One region of the Lysinibacillus sp. S1 genome, then DNA from elsewhere that is predicted to be linked to it. Evidence: a T-box and tRNA genes for the amino acid it is inferred to sense, from the RefSeq annotation. Region 1 holds a T-box; the other holds one or more tRNA genes.

Region 1 (6,758 bases):
AAATAAGGGCGAGATACCTATGTTGTTTGTGACGATTTCCACTATTAAAAACAGAAAAAAACTAATATGCATGGCTACCATATATGGGTAGTGTGAAGCACCTACTTCATAGGCTCCTTGAGAAAGCATCCACTTCTCATTGCGCTTGGCAATAACAACCTCTGTCAATCTTTGTAGAACGACAAGGATAAAAATAAAATAGAAGATCATGTTACTCCCTCCAGTTTAATAATACAGCTTCTGCACAAAAACCAGGGCCAAGAGCTACGAGCAAGCCTGTATCCTCCACTTGTCCTTCATTTAACATAAACTGCTCTAATACGTATAACACTGTTGGTGATGACATATTACCATGTCGTCTCAATATTTCCCGAGAAATGTCGGTTTTTTGGGGAGATAGATAAAGTGTATCTTCGTAAGCTTTTAATACCTTTTTTCCTCCAGGATGCGCAATAAAATGAGTCAATTGTTCGCTGTACAGTCCTTGTTCCATTAAAAATTGCTCAATGAAAGGTCCGAGCCAATTGGTAATAATAGAAGGAATACTTTTTTGGAAAACGACATGAAGCCCGTTGTTTTTCACATCCCAACCCATTACATTTTCCGAATCTGGCATCCATTTAGAACCTGTAGCTAGAATATTAGGGGTTGGCCTTTTTGTTGCGATAGCTACTTCATCCCCACAAACAAGTATGCATGCTGCACCATCGGCAAAAAGAGAAGCACCAATTAAATTACTTTTAGAAAAATCATTTGGCTGAAAAGTGAGGCTACATAACTCGACACAAACGACAAGTACCTTTGCATGTGGATGGGCTTTACAAAAATCATAGGCTCTGCTTATACCAGCGGCTCCTCCTGCACAACCAAGACCCCATAGAGGAATGCGTTTAAGTCGATCTGAAAAGGGAAGCTTGTTCATAACACGTGCGTCAATGCTAGGTGTTGAAATTCCTGTACTGCTAACAAAAATGATGGCATCGATGTCCTCAGTAGGAATAGGTGAGGATAAAAAAGCTGTATTAGCTAAACATGCTTGAATGACACTTACACTGTATTGTGTAGCTAACTCAATATATAAATTATTACGTTCTTCAAAGGAGTGATTCGTACGATGCCATTCAGCTGGCACACAAAAATGGCGTGTGTTGATGCCACCATTTTCAAAAACCTTTAAGTAGCGCTCTAGTTTTGGAATTTTTGCATAAAAAAGCTCTTTCGTTAGTTCCTCTGCGTTATCTTGCTGTAATGTGTAAGGTGGTTGATATGTGCTAATTGAAATGATTTTAGGCAATCCAACATCTCCTCGCATTTAATGGTTTTGTTCATTGTATGCGTGGATGATTGGAATAAATGCTTATAATATTGTAATTGACAATTTCTGAAAATTTAGCTATATTGATAACAACTAAATGGAAAGTAGGTGATGTGACATGATGAATAGATCTGTAATTAGCGAACTGCAATCCGGTTTGTTCAATTTCACACGCCTAAAATATACAAAGTGACGCCGTGCCATAACTCGGGGTATTTGTGTATCTTTTAAACGTGCCTGTGAAACCTTGTAACTGCCGAATTGCAGCTACAAGGTTTTTTATTGTAGTTCCAAAAGGTGAATTGCGATAGGGCCTCTTGCGGATGACAACTATTTTCGCTGAGGCATCATACGTTTAGGAGGAAAATAAATTGAATTTAACAACATTAGGTTTTACAACATATTTTGAAGAGCAAATGATAGAAATGAAAAAACAGGCTAAATTAAAAAATTGTGTGCCTGCAAGGGTTACTTTAGAGCATAAGCATTCTTATCGGGTGTTAGCTGAAGAGGGAGAATGGCTTGCGACAATTGCTGGTCATTATGCGTATACATCTTTAGCGAGGGAGGACTATCCAGCAGTTGGTGATTGGGTGCTAGTGGAGAAAATGCCCGGAGAGGCACGAGCAATTATTCATCAGCTATTCCAACGAAAATCTGTATTTTCACGTAAAGTTGCAGGAACGGAAATTCAAGAACAGATTGTCGCATCAAATGTCGATATTGTGTTACTTGTTATGAGCTTGAACGCAGATTTTAATATTCGACGTTTGGAGAGATATTTAGTGGCTGCTTGGGATTCAGGGGCAAAGCCCATTATTGTCCTGACAAAAGCTGATTTATGCGAAGATGTTTCGAGCTTAGTACAAGAAGTGGAGTCTGTAGCCTTTGGTGTGGATATCTTTGTAACGAGTGCTCTATCGGGCGAAGGTCTAATGGAAATTCAGACGCTATTCACAGAGGGGGTCACGGGGGCACTATTGGGGTCTTCTGGAGCAGGGAAATCCACATTAACAAATGCTTTATGTGGTGAGATACTGATGAAAGTAGCGGGTATACGTGAGGATGATGCCAAGGGACGACATACAACAACCCATCGAGAGCTAGTAGTATTGCCTGCTGGTGGCTGTCTAATTGATACGCCAGGGATGCGTGAGCTTCAATTGTGGGATCAAGGGGATAGTTTAGCTTCTAGCTTTCAAGATATTGAGGAACTAGCAACAGCTTGTCGTTATCGTGATTGTACACATCAAAAAGAGCCTTATTGTGCTGTCCAGCAAGCTATAGTAGATGGGGACTTGGACCAATATCGCCTACAAAGCTATTTTAAGCTGCAAAGAGAATTGGCTTATATGGAGCGCAAAACAAATACGCAAGCAAAACTTGAGGAGCAGCGCAAGTGGAAGCAAATAGCCAAGGGAATGAAAAAGGGGAAGAAATAATCAATAGGAGCACAACCATGACAATTCAAAACATCAATCATTTATTGTTTTCAGTTTCTAATTTAGAGGAATCCATCACTTTTTATGAAAAAGTATTCGATGCCAAGTTGCTAGTAAAGGGGAACAGCACAGCCTATTTTGATGTAAATGGACTGTGGCTAGCTCTGAATGTAGAAAAGGATATACCCCGTAATGACATCCATCATTCCTATACACACATTGCCTTCACAATCGCTGAGGATGACTTTGATAAGGTGTATGACAGATTGGTGCAGCTAAAGGTCAATATTTTAGCAGGTCGGCAAAGAGATGAAAAGGATAAAAAATCAATTTACTTTACAGATCCTGATGGTCATAAATTTGAATTTCATACAGGAACTTTGCAGGATCGTTTGGATTATTATAAGCAAGAAAAGCAGCATATGGCGTTTTTTGATAACTAATTAAGGAGAGATTTTATGAATAAAGCGTTTATTTTTGATATGGATGGAACATTATTTCAAACCAATCTTATTTTAGAGCCTGCTCTCGATGCAACATTTGATGTGCTGCGGACAAACGGCTTGTGGCAGGGGGAAACACCTATAGAAAAATATAGAGAAATAATGGGGGTTCCTTTACCTGTTGTGTGGGAAACATTATGTCCTATGCATGCTTTAGAGATACGAGAAGAGAGCAATGTATTATTCCATGTAAAGCTGATTGAGCAAATACGTGGACATAAAGGTGCTTTGTATCCAAACGCTGAACAAACCCTTGCAACATTGTCAGAGAATTATCCGTTATACATAGCGAGTAATGGACAGGTTGACTATTTACAAGCAATCGTCGAAACCTATCAGTTGGAGCGTTTTATAAAGGGAATCTATAGCATTCAAGCAATTGCAAGTGGGCATAAATCGGATCTGGTCAAAAGAGTTGTAGATGAAAATAAAATTGATTATGGAGCAGTGGTAGGAGATCGTTCTTCGGATATCCAAGCTGCACAGGACAATCAATTACTATCAATAGGTGTTCGCATTGACTTTGCACAAGACAAGGAGTTAGAAAAAGCAGATATAGTAATTGATKATTTAACTGCATTGGTAAAGGTTACATTAGATTAACTTAAGAAAGTGTATCAAAATAAGGATGATTTTAGAACAAACATTGCATTTCCTCACAAGAAGGCGTAAAATAATGCCAAWCCTATAGAAAAAKCATTGAGAAGGAAAAGTAAATTGGATTAGCATTTTGTAGAGAGCCTCTGTTGGTGGAAATGAGGTAAGTGAACCCTTTTGAAAATGACCTTTGAGCTTCGTACCGAAAGCTTTTTAGCCAGTAGATTACGACGAGATGGGCACTCGTTACAACAGCGGCAGTATCTCTTTTTTGAATGAAGACGTACTGATAGAGGCAAATAGTGTGAGCTATTTGTAAATATAGGTGGTAACACGGGTATACTCGTCCTAATCAGATTTGATTAGGGCGATTTTTTTTTACCATTTTTTCTGTGAGGGGAGCAATTTAGAATGACGATTGTTATTGGAGGCGCTTGGCCGTATGCAAATGGCTCTTTGCATTTAGGGCATGTTGCCGCATTATTACCAGGTGATATTTTGGCTAGATATTACCGACAAAAAGGCGAGCAGGTTTTATATGTATCAGGCAGTGATTGTAATGGTACACCCATTTCTATACGGGCCGCACAAGAGAATACAACGACAGAGGCTATAGCTAATCACTATCATGATGAGTTTACAAGATGCTTTCATGATTTAGGATTTACCTATGATTTGTACACAAGAACGGATGCGGAGCACCACCATGAATCCGTTAAGGCCCTTTTCTTACAGCTACTGGCTAATAATTTCTTATACAAAAAGAAAATTGAACAGGCTTACTGTGAGACGGATAATCAATTTCTACCAGATCGATTTGTCGAAGGTCTTTGTCCAAATTGTGGAGCGAAAGCAAGGGGAGATCAATGTGATAACTGCTCAGAAATTTTAGACCCATTGGACTTAATTGATAAGCGCTGCAAAATTTGTGGGAACGAACCTGTTATTCGGGAAACTGAGCACTTTTATTTTACCTTTAGTCAATTTCAAGGAAGGTTGGAGTCTTATTTAGCACAAGCAAAAGTCGAGAAACGTTGGCGTGACAATGCTTTAGGGTTAACGGAGCGATACTTGGCAGAGGGAGTTCCCGACCGAGCAGTAACAAGAGATTTACCGAATGGCATAGATGTTCCAGTGCCAGGTTTTGAAGGGAAAAAAATATATGTATGGATTGAAGCTGTAGCAGGGTACTTAACAGCAAGCTTAGAATGGGCAAAAGAACATCAAATAGCTATTGAAGATTTATGGAATGAAGAGACCATTTCATACTATGTACATGGGAAGGATAATATTCCATTCCATACAGTTATTTGGCCAGCCATTTTAATGGGAATTGGATCCAAGGCATTACCTACCCATATAGTATCTAATGAGTATTTAACATTAGAAAAACGCAAATTATCTACTAGTCAGAATTGGGCTGTATGGGTTCCTTATATTTTAAGCCGTTATGATGCGGACTCTATTCGTTACTTCTTAACGATGAATGCGCCAGAAAATCGGGATACTGATTTTTCATGGCGGGAATTTATTTATAGCCATAATGGCGAACTACTCGGAGCCTATGGCAATTTTGTAAACCGTACATTGAAGTTTATTGAGAAATCATTTGCTTGTCAGGTGCCACAAGCGGAGGTGGATAGCGACATTCGAAAACAAACCGTACAATTGTTTAATGAAGCGGGTGTTCTTATCGAAGGTGGTCATTTCAAACAGGCGTTAGAATCGATTTTTGAGTATATTCGCGGTGCTAATCGTTATTTTGATGAACAACAGCCATGGCTACAGGTAAAAGAAAACGTAGAGGCAGGTAATCGTACATTAGCAACTTGCGTCTATATCATTGCGAATTTAGGACAGCTGCTGCATCCTTTCTTACCGTTTTCAGCAAAGAAAGTAAGAAATATGTTAGGTATAAATGAAATGATGTGGCATGAGCAAGTAGATCTCCCTAAAGTCATTCGAGAGGTGACACCATTATTTGAACGTCTTGATATCGAACGAATCGATGAGGAATATCAAAAACTAGTTAGGGATAGTCACTAGGATTGAAAAAGCAGTATGGCACAAGTGCCATACTGCTTTGCTATTTTCATTTAATTCATAACAGGTGTTAATTTTGTCACTACAATGCTATTGATCGCATTAATATAGGCTAATGCACTTGCCTTAAGAATATCTGTATCTGCTGCTTTTGCAATATACTTTTCGCCTTCATGCTCAATCGTAATTTTTACTTTACCTAAAGCCTCTTTGCCTCGTGAAACACTATTGATATTATATTCCACTAGTTTTACATCCATATTTGTAATTTCTGCAATGGCTGAATAGAGGGCATCAATTGGACCAGAGCCTACTGCACTAGCTTTAAATACTTCGCCGCCTTTTCGAACCTTAACACTTGCTGAAGGGAAGCTTGTATTGCTGACGACTTGTAGATCATCAAAATCAAAGAATTGCTCACTATAATGTGTAGCATTTTTATTATTGGCATCATGTTTTTCATAATAGCTTTCAACAATAACATATAAATCGTGATCATATACTTCTTTCTTCGCATCGGCTAGCTTTAAGAATCCTTCGAAAATACCTTCAAATTCCTCTGTTGAAAGATTAGTAAATCCTAATTTTTCAAGAGCATTTTTCACTGCATGGCGACCAGAGCGAGCTGTTAGTACTAGCTCCATATCATCAAGACCTACATCCTCAGGATGGACGATTTCATAAGCATCACGCGATTTTAACAAACCATCTTGGTGAATACCAGAAGAATGGGCAAATGCATTATCTCCTGTAATGGCTTTATTGACCTGTACATCTAAGCCCATAAAGCTAGAAACAAGACGTGAAGTATTCATAATTTCTTTTGTATTAATACGGGTTTCTGCATTGTAGACGGAG
Region 2 (6,758 bases), 700 kb from region 1:
GACCCCGTGGAGCTTTACTGTAGCCTGATATTGAATTTTGGTACAACTTGTACAGGATAGGTAGGAGCCAGAGATCTCGGAGCGCCAGCTTCGAAGGAGGCGTCGGTGGGATACTACCCTGGTTGTATTGAAATTCTAACCCATGCCCCTTAGCGGGGCAGGAGACAGTGTCAGGCGGACAGTTTGACTGGGGCGGTCGCCTCCTAAAAGGTAACGGAGGCGCCCAAAGGTTCCCTCAGAATGGTTGGAAATCATTCGTAGAGTGTAAAGGCACAAGGGAGCTTGACTGCGAGACCTACAAGTCGAGCAGGGTCGAAAGACGGGCTTAGTGATCCGGTGGTTCCGCATGGAAGGGCCATCGCTCAACGGATAAAAGCTACCCCGGGGATAACAGGCTTATCTCCCCCAAGAGTCCACATCGACGGGGAGGTTTGGCACCTCGATGTCGGCTCATCGCATCCTGGGGCTGTAGTCGGTCCCAAGGGTTGGGCTGTTCGCCCATTAAAGCGGTACGCGAGCTGGGTTCAGAACGTCGTGAGACAGTTCGGTCCCTATCCGTCGTGGGCGTAGGAAATTTGAGAGGAGCTGTCCTTAGTACGAGAGGACCGGGATGGACACACCGCTGGTGTACCAGTTGTCTTGCCAAAGGCATCGCTGGGTAGCTATGTGTGGACGGGATAAGTGCTGAAAGCATCTAAGCATGAAGCCCCCCTCAAGATGAGATTTCCCATTACGCAAGTAAGTAAGATCCCTCAAAGACGATGAGGTAGATAGGTTCGAGGTGGAAGTGTGGTGACACATGGAGCTGACGAATACTAATCGATCGAGGACTTAACCAAAAAGTTTGAAACATTCAATGCGCCGTTTATCCAGTTTTGAAAGAACAACTCTTTCTATAAAGAGAGCTTTTAGATACATTAGTACGAAGTGTATGGAAGCTTAACAATAGGCTTCTGCTGATGGCAAAGTGGTCACACCCGTTCCCATACCGAACACGGAAGTTAAGCTCTTTAGCGCCGATGGTAGTTGGGGGCTTCCCCCTGTGAGAGTAGGACGTCGCTAGGCATAATACCCAGGAGGATTAGCTCAGCTGGGAGAGCATCTGCCTTACAAGCAGAGGGTCGGCGGTTCGAGCCCGTCATCCTCCACCATATGCCGGTTTAGCTCAGCAGGTAGAGCAACTGACTTGTAATCAGTAGGTCGTGGGTTCGATTCCTATAGCCGGCACCATTTTTTCGAGCCATTAGCTCAGTTGGTAGAGCATCTGACTTTTAATCAGAGGGTCGAAGGTTCGAGTCCTTCATGGCTCACCATTTATAAATAATAATAAGCGGGTGTGGCGGAATTGGCAGACGCACTAGACTTAGGATCTAGCGCCGCAAGGCGTGGGGGTTCGACTCCCTTCACCCGCACCATTATTTTCATTGCCAGATAAAAAAGCTTATGCACATGCGGAAGTAGTTCAGTGGTAGAACACCACCTTGCCAAGGTGGGGGTCGCGAGTTCGAACCTCGTCTTCCGCTCCAAATGTGCCGGGGTGGCGGAACTGGCAGACGCACAGGACTTAAAATCCTGCGGTAGGTGACTACCGTACCGGTTCGATTCCGGTCCTCGGCACCATTTTAAATGCGCCCGTAGCTCAATTGGATAGAGCGTCTGACTACGGATCAGAAGGTTATGGGTTCGACTCCTGTCGGGCGCGCCAAAAGAACAACGGGAAGTAGCTCAGCTTGGTAGAGCACTTGGTTTGGGACCAAGGGGTCGCAGGTTCGAATCCTGTCTTCCCGACCATTTCCAAAAAGATTATGGGGCCTTAGCTCAGCTGGGAGAGCGCCTGCCTTGCACGCAGGAGGTCAGCGGTTCGATCCCGCTAGGCTCCACCATAAGTAAATTAACCAGTATAAAGATCCTGGCGGCGTAGCTCAGCTGGCTAGAGCGTACGGTTCATACCCGTAAGGTCGGGGGTTCGATCCCCTCTGCCGCCATCTTAAAGGACCTTTAGCTCAGTTGGTTAGAGCAGACGGCTCATAACCGTCCGGTCGCAGGTTCGAGTCCTGCAAGGTCCACCATTTATATATTGTAACGGAGGTATACCCAAGTCTGGCTGAAGGGATCGGTCTTGAAAACCGACAGGCGGGTAACACCGCGCGGGGGTTCGAATCCCTCTACCTCCTCCAGTTTTAAATTTTTATAAATGGTGCTTTAAAAACTCGAAACAACATAAAATTATCGCGGGGTGGAGCAGTGGTAGCTCGTCGGGCTCATAACCCGAAGGTCGTTGGTTCAAATCCGGCCCCCGCAACCAAAAGGTCCCGTGGTGTAGCGGTTAACATGCCTGCCTGTCACGCAGGAGATCGCCGGTTCGATCCCGGTCGGGACCGCCATTTTTAAAGATAAAAGTCATGAGAAGCAAAAAAGTGAGCAAGCTTAGCATGGACGAAATGGGTCAGTAGCTCAGTTGGTAGAGCATTAGATTGAAGCTCTAAGTGTCGGCGGTTCGATTCCGTCCTGACCCACCATTTATGCGGGTGTAGTTTAATGGTAAAACCTCAGCCTTCCAAGCTGATGTCGTGGGTTCGATTCCCATCACCCGCTCCAAGGGCCTATAGCTCAGCTGGTTAGAGCGCACGCCTGATAAGCGTGAGGTCGATGGTTCGAGTCCATTTAGGCCCACCATTATTCCGAAGTAGCTCAGTTGGTAGTAGCACCTGACTGTTAATCAGGTTGTCGCAGGTTCGAGTCCTGCCTTCGGAGCCATTTTTATTTTGGGGAAGTACTCAAGAGGCTGAAGAGGCGCCCCTGCTAAGGGTGTAGGTCGGGTAACCGGCGCGAGGGTTCAAATCCCTCCTTCTCCGCCATGGGCCCGTTGGTCAAGTGGTTAAGACACCGCCCTTTCACGGCGGTAACACGGGTTCGAATCCCGTACGGGTCATACTAAAAACAGTAGATGCAATTGCATCTACTGTTTTTTGATATTCATAGATACAAAATTTACTCTTGATTCAATGCATTTTCATCCATATAAACTACTTCCCAGATATGCCCATCTACATCTTGAAAACCCCAACCATACATAAATCCGTGATCTTGTGGTTCACTATAAGGTTTACCACCAGAGGCAAGTGCCTTATTCACTAATTGATCTACTTGTTCTCGGTTTTCAGCAGAGAGACATAAGATTGCTTCTGCAGAAGTAGTAGTATCTGTAACTTCTTTTTTACTAAATCCTTTAAATCGTTCTTCAACCATTATTAATACGAAGATATTTTCGCTAATAATCATTGAGGCTGTTGTTTCATCACTGAATTGTTGATTGAACTCAAAACCTAATTCCTTAAAAAAACTGATAGATTTGTTTAGATCTTTTACTGGTAAATTGATAAAGATATTTTTCGATTGAAAAGCCATTTAGTATCACCTCCAAATTGACAGTATCATGGAGCATAAAGTCGTGTCAATTATAGCAAAGCGGGGCGCAAATGGAAGCCATTAGCACTATTAGAAGTAGGCGTTATGTCAACAAAAACAGAAAGGTTATATCTTCAACCTTTCTGTTTAAAAAGTTTTAACTATTTATCCTCTGGCTAGCATTCTTTCAAGTGAACTAAGTGCTTCAGCGGTAGTATGTTCATCTACTTGTATACGGTTATGAGGTTGACCTTGCTCAATATTTTCTAAGCTCCATAACAAATGTGGAAGGTCAATTCGATTCATTGTTAAACAAGGACAAAAGTTTTCGTTTAAGGAGACAATATGTTTATCAGGATGCTGCTTAATAATGCGATTGACAAGGTTCATTTCTGTTCCAATTGCCCATGCAGATCCGCTTGGAGCTCGATTGATTGTATCAATAATGTATTTTGTGGAGCCTGCATCATCAGCCGCTGCAACCACTTCACGGCTGCACTCAGGGTGAACAATTATCCTCATAGTCGGGTGTTCTTTGCGAATAACCTCTGTATGTTGAACAGTAAAACCTTCGTGCACAGAGCAGTGACCCTTCCAAAGAATAACCTGGATATTTTCAAGTGGCTCTTTTGTTTCGAGCAAGTTCTTATGCGGATTCCAAACAGCCATATTTTCAAGAGGTATACCTAAATCATAGGCAGTATTTCTTCCTAAATGTTGGTCAGGTAAAAAGAAGATACGCTGTTTTTGGGTAAAAGCCCATTGAACAAGTTCCTTTGCATTCGATGAAGTGACACAAGCACCACCATGTCTTCCAGTAAAGGCTTTAATAGCCGCAGTTGAGTTAACATAGGTTAGAGGAATAATCGTATCACCAAAGAGTTCTTGAAGAATTGGCCATGCTTGTTCAGTTTGATAAATATCAGCCATATCAGCCATTGAACAACCAGCGCGCATATCTGGTAAATAGACATGTTGCTGTTTCGTTGTCAGCATATCAGCAGTTTCTGCCATAAAATGTACACCGCAAAATACGATGTGTTCAGCTTCCTTATTTGCTGCGGATAATTGAGCTAACTGTAAAGAATCCCCAGTTGCATCTGCAAATTGAATGACTTCATCTTTTTGATAATGGTGGCCAGGAATAAATAATTTAGGACCTAATTTTTTCTTTATTGATAAAATACGAGATTCCATTTCCTTTACAGATAGTGCCCGATAATGCTCTGGGAGTAATGTCGTCTGTTGTAATAAACTAGTGATGGACAAGGGAATGATCTCCTTTCATTTGAACGAGTGCACTAATATCAAAAGCTTTAACTGAATGTGTTAAGGAGCCAAGTGAAATCCATTGAATACCCGTTTGGGCATAAGCCTTTAAATTTTCAAGTGTGATGCCCCCAGATGCTTCAGTCGCAATAGTGGGAGGAACAATGGGAAGCCATGCACGGATTTCTTCTGGGCTACGGTTATCAAACATAATAATATCTGCTCCTGCGTTGATAGCTTCTTCTAATTGTTCTTTTGTTTCAATTTCAACTTCAATTTTTACGGTATGACCGACTTTCGCTCTAGCGGTCTGAACTGCCTTTGTAATGCTACCAGCAAAGGCAATATGATTATCCTTTAGCATAATTGCGTCATACAGGCCATTACGATGATTAAAAGCACCACCAATTCGAACAGCATATTTATCTAGCATACGCAGTCCTGGTAGTGTTTTACGCGTATCACATATTTTTGCGTGAGTACCTACTGTTTCTTGAACGGCAAGATGGGCAGCCGTTGCAATAGCAGACATACGTTGAATAAGATTTAAAATGACACGCTCACCGATTAATAATTTTTGTAAGGGACCTTTAATCACAGCGAGTACATCACCTGACTTCACCATCTCTCCATCTTTTGTATGAAGGTTGACTTCGATTGATCGATCGAGTAAGAGAAAGCCATGCTCAATAATGTTAGCCCCACAAAAAATTCCGCTTTCTTTCGCGTAAAAAGAAAAAGCTCCCTGTTGTTCGGCTGAAAAGATAAATTCACTCGATAAATCTCCATCTCCTAAATCCTCATTAAAAAATTGCTTGAGCATTTCCTCAAGTTTGATGATATTCATACAATGAGTTCCTCACTTTCATTTGTCCTTGCGAAAAAATAATCCATCGGCTTGCCCATTGTGATTTCATTTCGGATTTATCCTTCCGAATATGAGCTCCTCTTGTTTCCGTTCGCGTAATTGCTGCATGTGCCATTAATGTGGCGACTACATGCATCATAAATAATTCCAACTCAGCTAGTTCTAGACCCTTTAAATTAACTTGAATAAGTGATTGCAAGGAGGGTAGTTGCTTTACAAAATGCTGCAAGTCATCAATATTTCTAACAATACCTAGGAACCGCATCATGTGTTGCTGTAATTGGGGTTTGCTAAATAAAGGTGGCATTTTATCAGGACATTGATGCTTTTCCAGTAAAAAGTTTTTTTGATGACACCCTTTTTGAATAATGAACTGCGCCATTTTTTGACCAAATGTAATACCTTCCAATAGGGAGTTACTTGCTAAACGATTCGCACCATGTACGCCTGTACAGGCAACCTCACCGACTGCATATAAGTTCGGTATAGTAGTTCTTCCTTTGTCATCAGCAATAACACCACCCATCAAGAAATGACTTCCCGGAGCCACGGGGATTAGACCATCTTGTAAATGAACGTTATGAACATGGCACAGCTGAGCAATTGTTGGAAACTTTGCTTCAAAGTCTTGAATGTTAGTGATATCAATAAACGTTTCTTCACCCGCTGCACGTTTTGTAAATAGGGCAAGTGCAGTAATATGTCTTGGTGCTAGGTCAAGTTGAGCATGTAAACCTGTCATAATGGGCTGATGCTGGGCATTAACAAAAATACCACCAGCCCCTCTGACAGCTTCAGAAACTAATCCCTTTGCTTCATTTTTACACCACAGAAGACTCGGGTGAAATTGCATAAATTCCATATCACTAATGGCAGCGCCTGCTCGAAATGCTAATGCGATCCCATCCCCTGTATTAGTTGGGAAATTAGATGTACTTGAATAAAGGGCACCTGCGCCACCTGTCGCTAAAATAACATGATGAGCCAAATAACGTTTTGTACCTTTTTCTCCTTTAGTTAGTACTCCTACACAGTCACCATCTGTATTCCGTAAAAGCTCATAAGCCATTTCATAGCAATTGATCTTTGTTTTGGGCGAAAGTTTATGAAGCAAGTAATCTATGAAAATCTGACCAGTACGATCACCACCTGCATGTAGAATACGATGATGACTATGTGCTCCTTCAAGTCCTAGAGCAGGTTTTCCATCGAC

The links. A T-box is a leader RNA that pairs with one kind of tRNA and senses whether it is charged. The one in region 1 lies ahead of metG (methionine--tRNA ligase), so its partner is inferred to be a tRNA-Met.
Region 2: it has a tRNA-Met gene. The T-box ahead of metG (methionine--tRNA ligase) is inferred to sense a tRNA for this amino acid. The anticodon was not compared.

The regions. Positions count from the first base shown of each region.
Region 1 covers NZ_CP173154.1:3,106,078-3,112,835, forward strand. Annotated here, with positions in the region: gene ACHZEU_RS15470 (isoprenylcysteine carboxyl methyltransferase family protein) at 1-210, opposite strand, end outside; gene ACHZEU_RS15475 (type III polyketide synthase) at 212-1,294, opposite strand; gene rsgA (ribosome small subunit-dependent GTPase A) at 1,687-2,757, shown strand; gene fosM (FosM family fosfomycin resistance protein) at 2,775-3,200, shown strand; gene ACHZEU_RS15490 (HAD hydrolase-like protein) at 3,216-3,863, shown strand; T-box leader at 3,951-4,211, shown strand; gene metG (methionine--tRNA ligase) at 4,269-5,903, shown strand; gene ACHZEU_RS15500 (2-isopropylmalate synthase) at 5,954-6,758, opposite strand, start outside.
Region 2 covers NZ_CP173154.1:3,809,215-3,815,972, forward strand. Annotated here, with positions in the region: rRNA gene ACHZEU_RS18935 (23S ribosomal RNA) at 1-839, shown strand, start outside; rRNA gene rrf (5S ribosomal RNA) at 950-1,065, shown strand; tRNA gene ACHZEU_RS18945 (tRNA-Val) at 1,076-1,151, shown strand; tRNA gene ACHZEU_RS18950 (tRNA-Thr) at 1,155-1,230, shown strand; tRNA gene ACHZEU_RS18955 (tRNA-Lys) at 1,238-1,313, shown strand; tRNA gene ACHZEU_RS18960 (tRNA-Leu) at 1,331-1,415, shown strand; tRNA gene ACHZEU_RS18965 (tRNA-Gly) at 1,452-1,526, shown strand; tRNA gene ACHZEU_RS18970 (tRNA-Leu) at 1,532-1,620, shown strand; tRNA gene ACHZEU_RS18975 (tRNA-Arg) at 1,629-1,705, shown strand; tRNA gene ACHZEU_RS18980 (tRNA-Pro) at 1,715-1,791, shown strand; tRNA gene ACHZEU_RS18985 (tRNA-Ala) at 1,808-1,883, shown strand; tRNA gene ACHZEU_RS18990 (tRNA-Met) at 1,912-1,985, shown strand; tRNA gene ACHZEU_RS18995 (tRNA-Ile) at 1,993-2,069, shown strand; tRNA gene ACHZEU_RS19000 (tRNA-Ser) at 2,085-2,177, shown strand; tRNA gene ACHZEU_RS19005 (tRNA-Met) at 2,231-2,305, shown strand; tRNA gene ACHZEU_RS19010 (tRNA-Asp) at 2,309-2,384, shown strand; tRNA gene ACHZEU_RS19015 (tRNA-Phe) at 2,444-2,519, shown strand; tRNA gene ACHZEU_RS19020 (tRNA-Gly) at 2,525-2,598, shown strand; tRNA gene ACHZEU_RS19025 (tRNA-Ile) at 2,600-2,676, shown strand; tRNA gene ACHZEU_RS19030 (tRNA-Asn) at 2,681-2,757, shown strand; tRNA gene ACHZEU_RS19035 (tRNA-Ser) at 2,768-2,858, shown strand; tRNA gene ACHZEU_RS19040 (tRNA-Glu) at 2,861-2,932, shown strand; gene ACHZEU_RS19045 (VOC family protein) at 2,992-3,408, opposite strand; gene nadA (quinolinate synthase NadA) at 3,574-4,677, opposite strand; gene nadC (carboxylating nicotinate-nucleotide diphosphorylase) at 4,664-5,524, opposite strand; gene nadB (L-aspartate oxidase) at 5,505-6,758, opposite strand, start outside.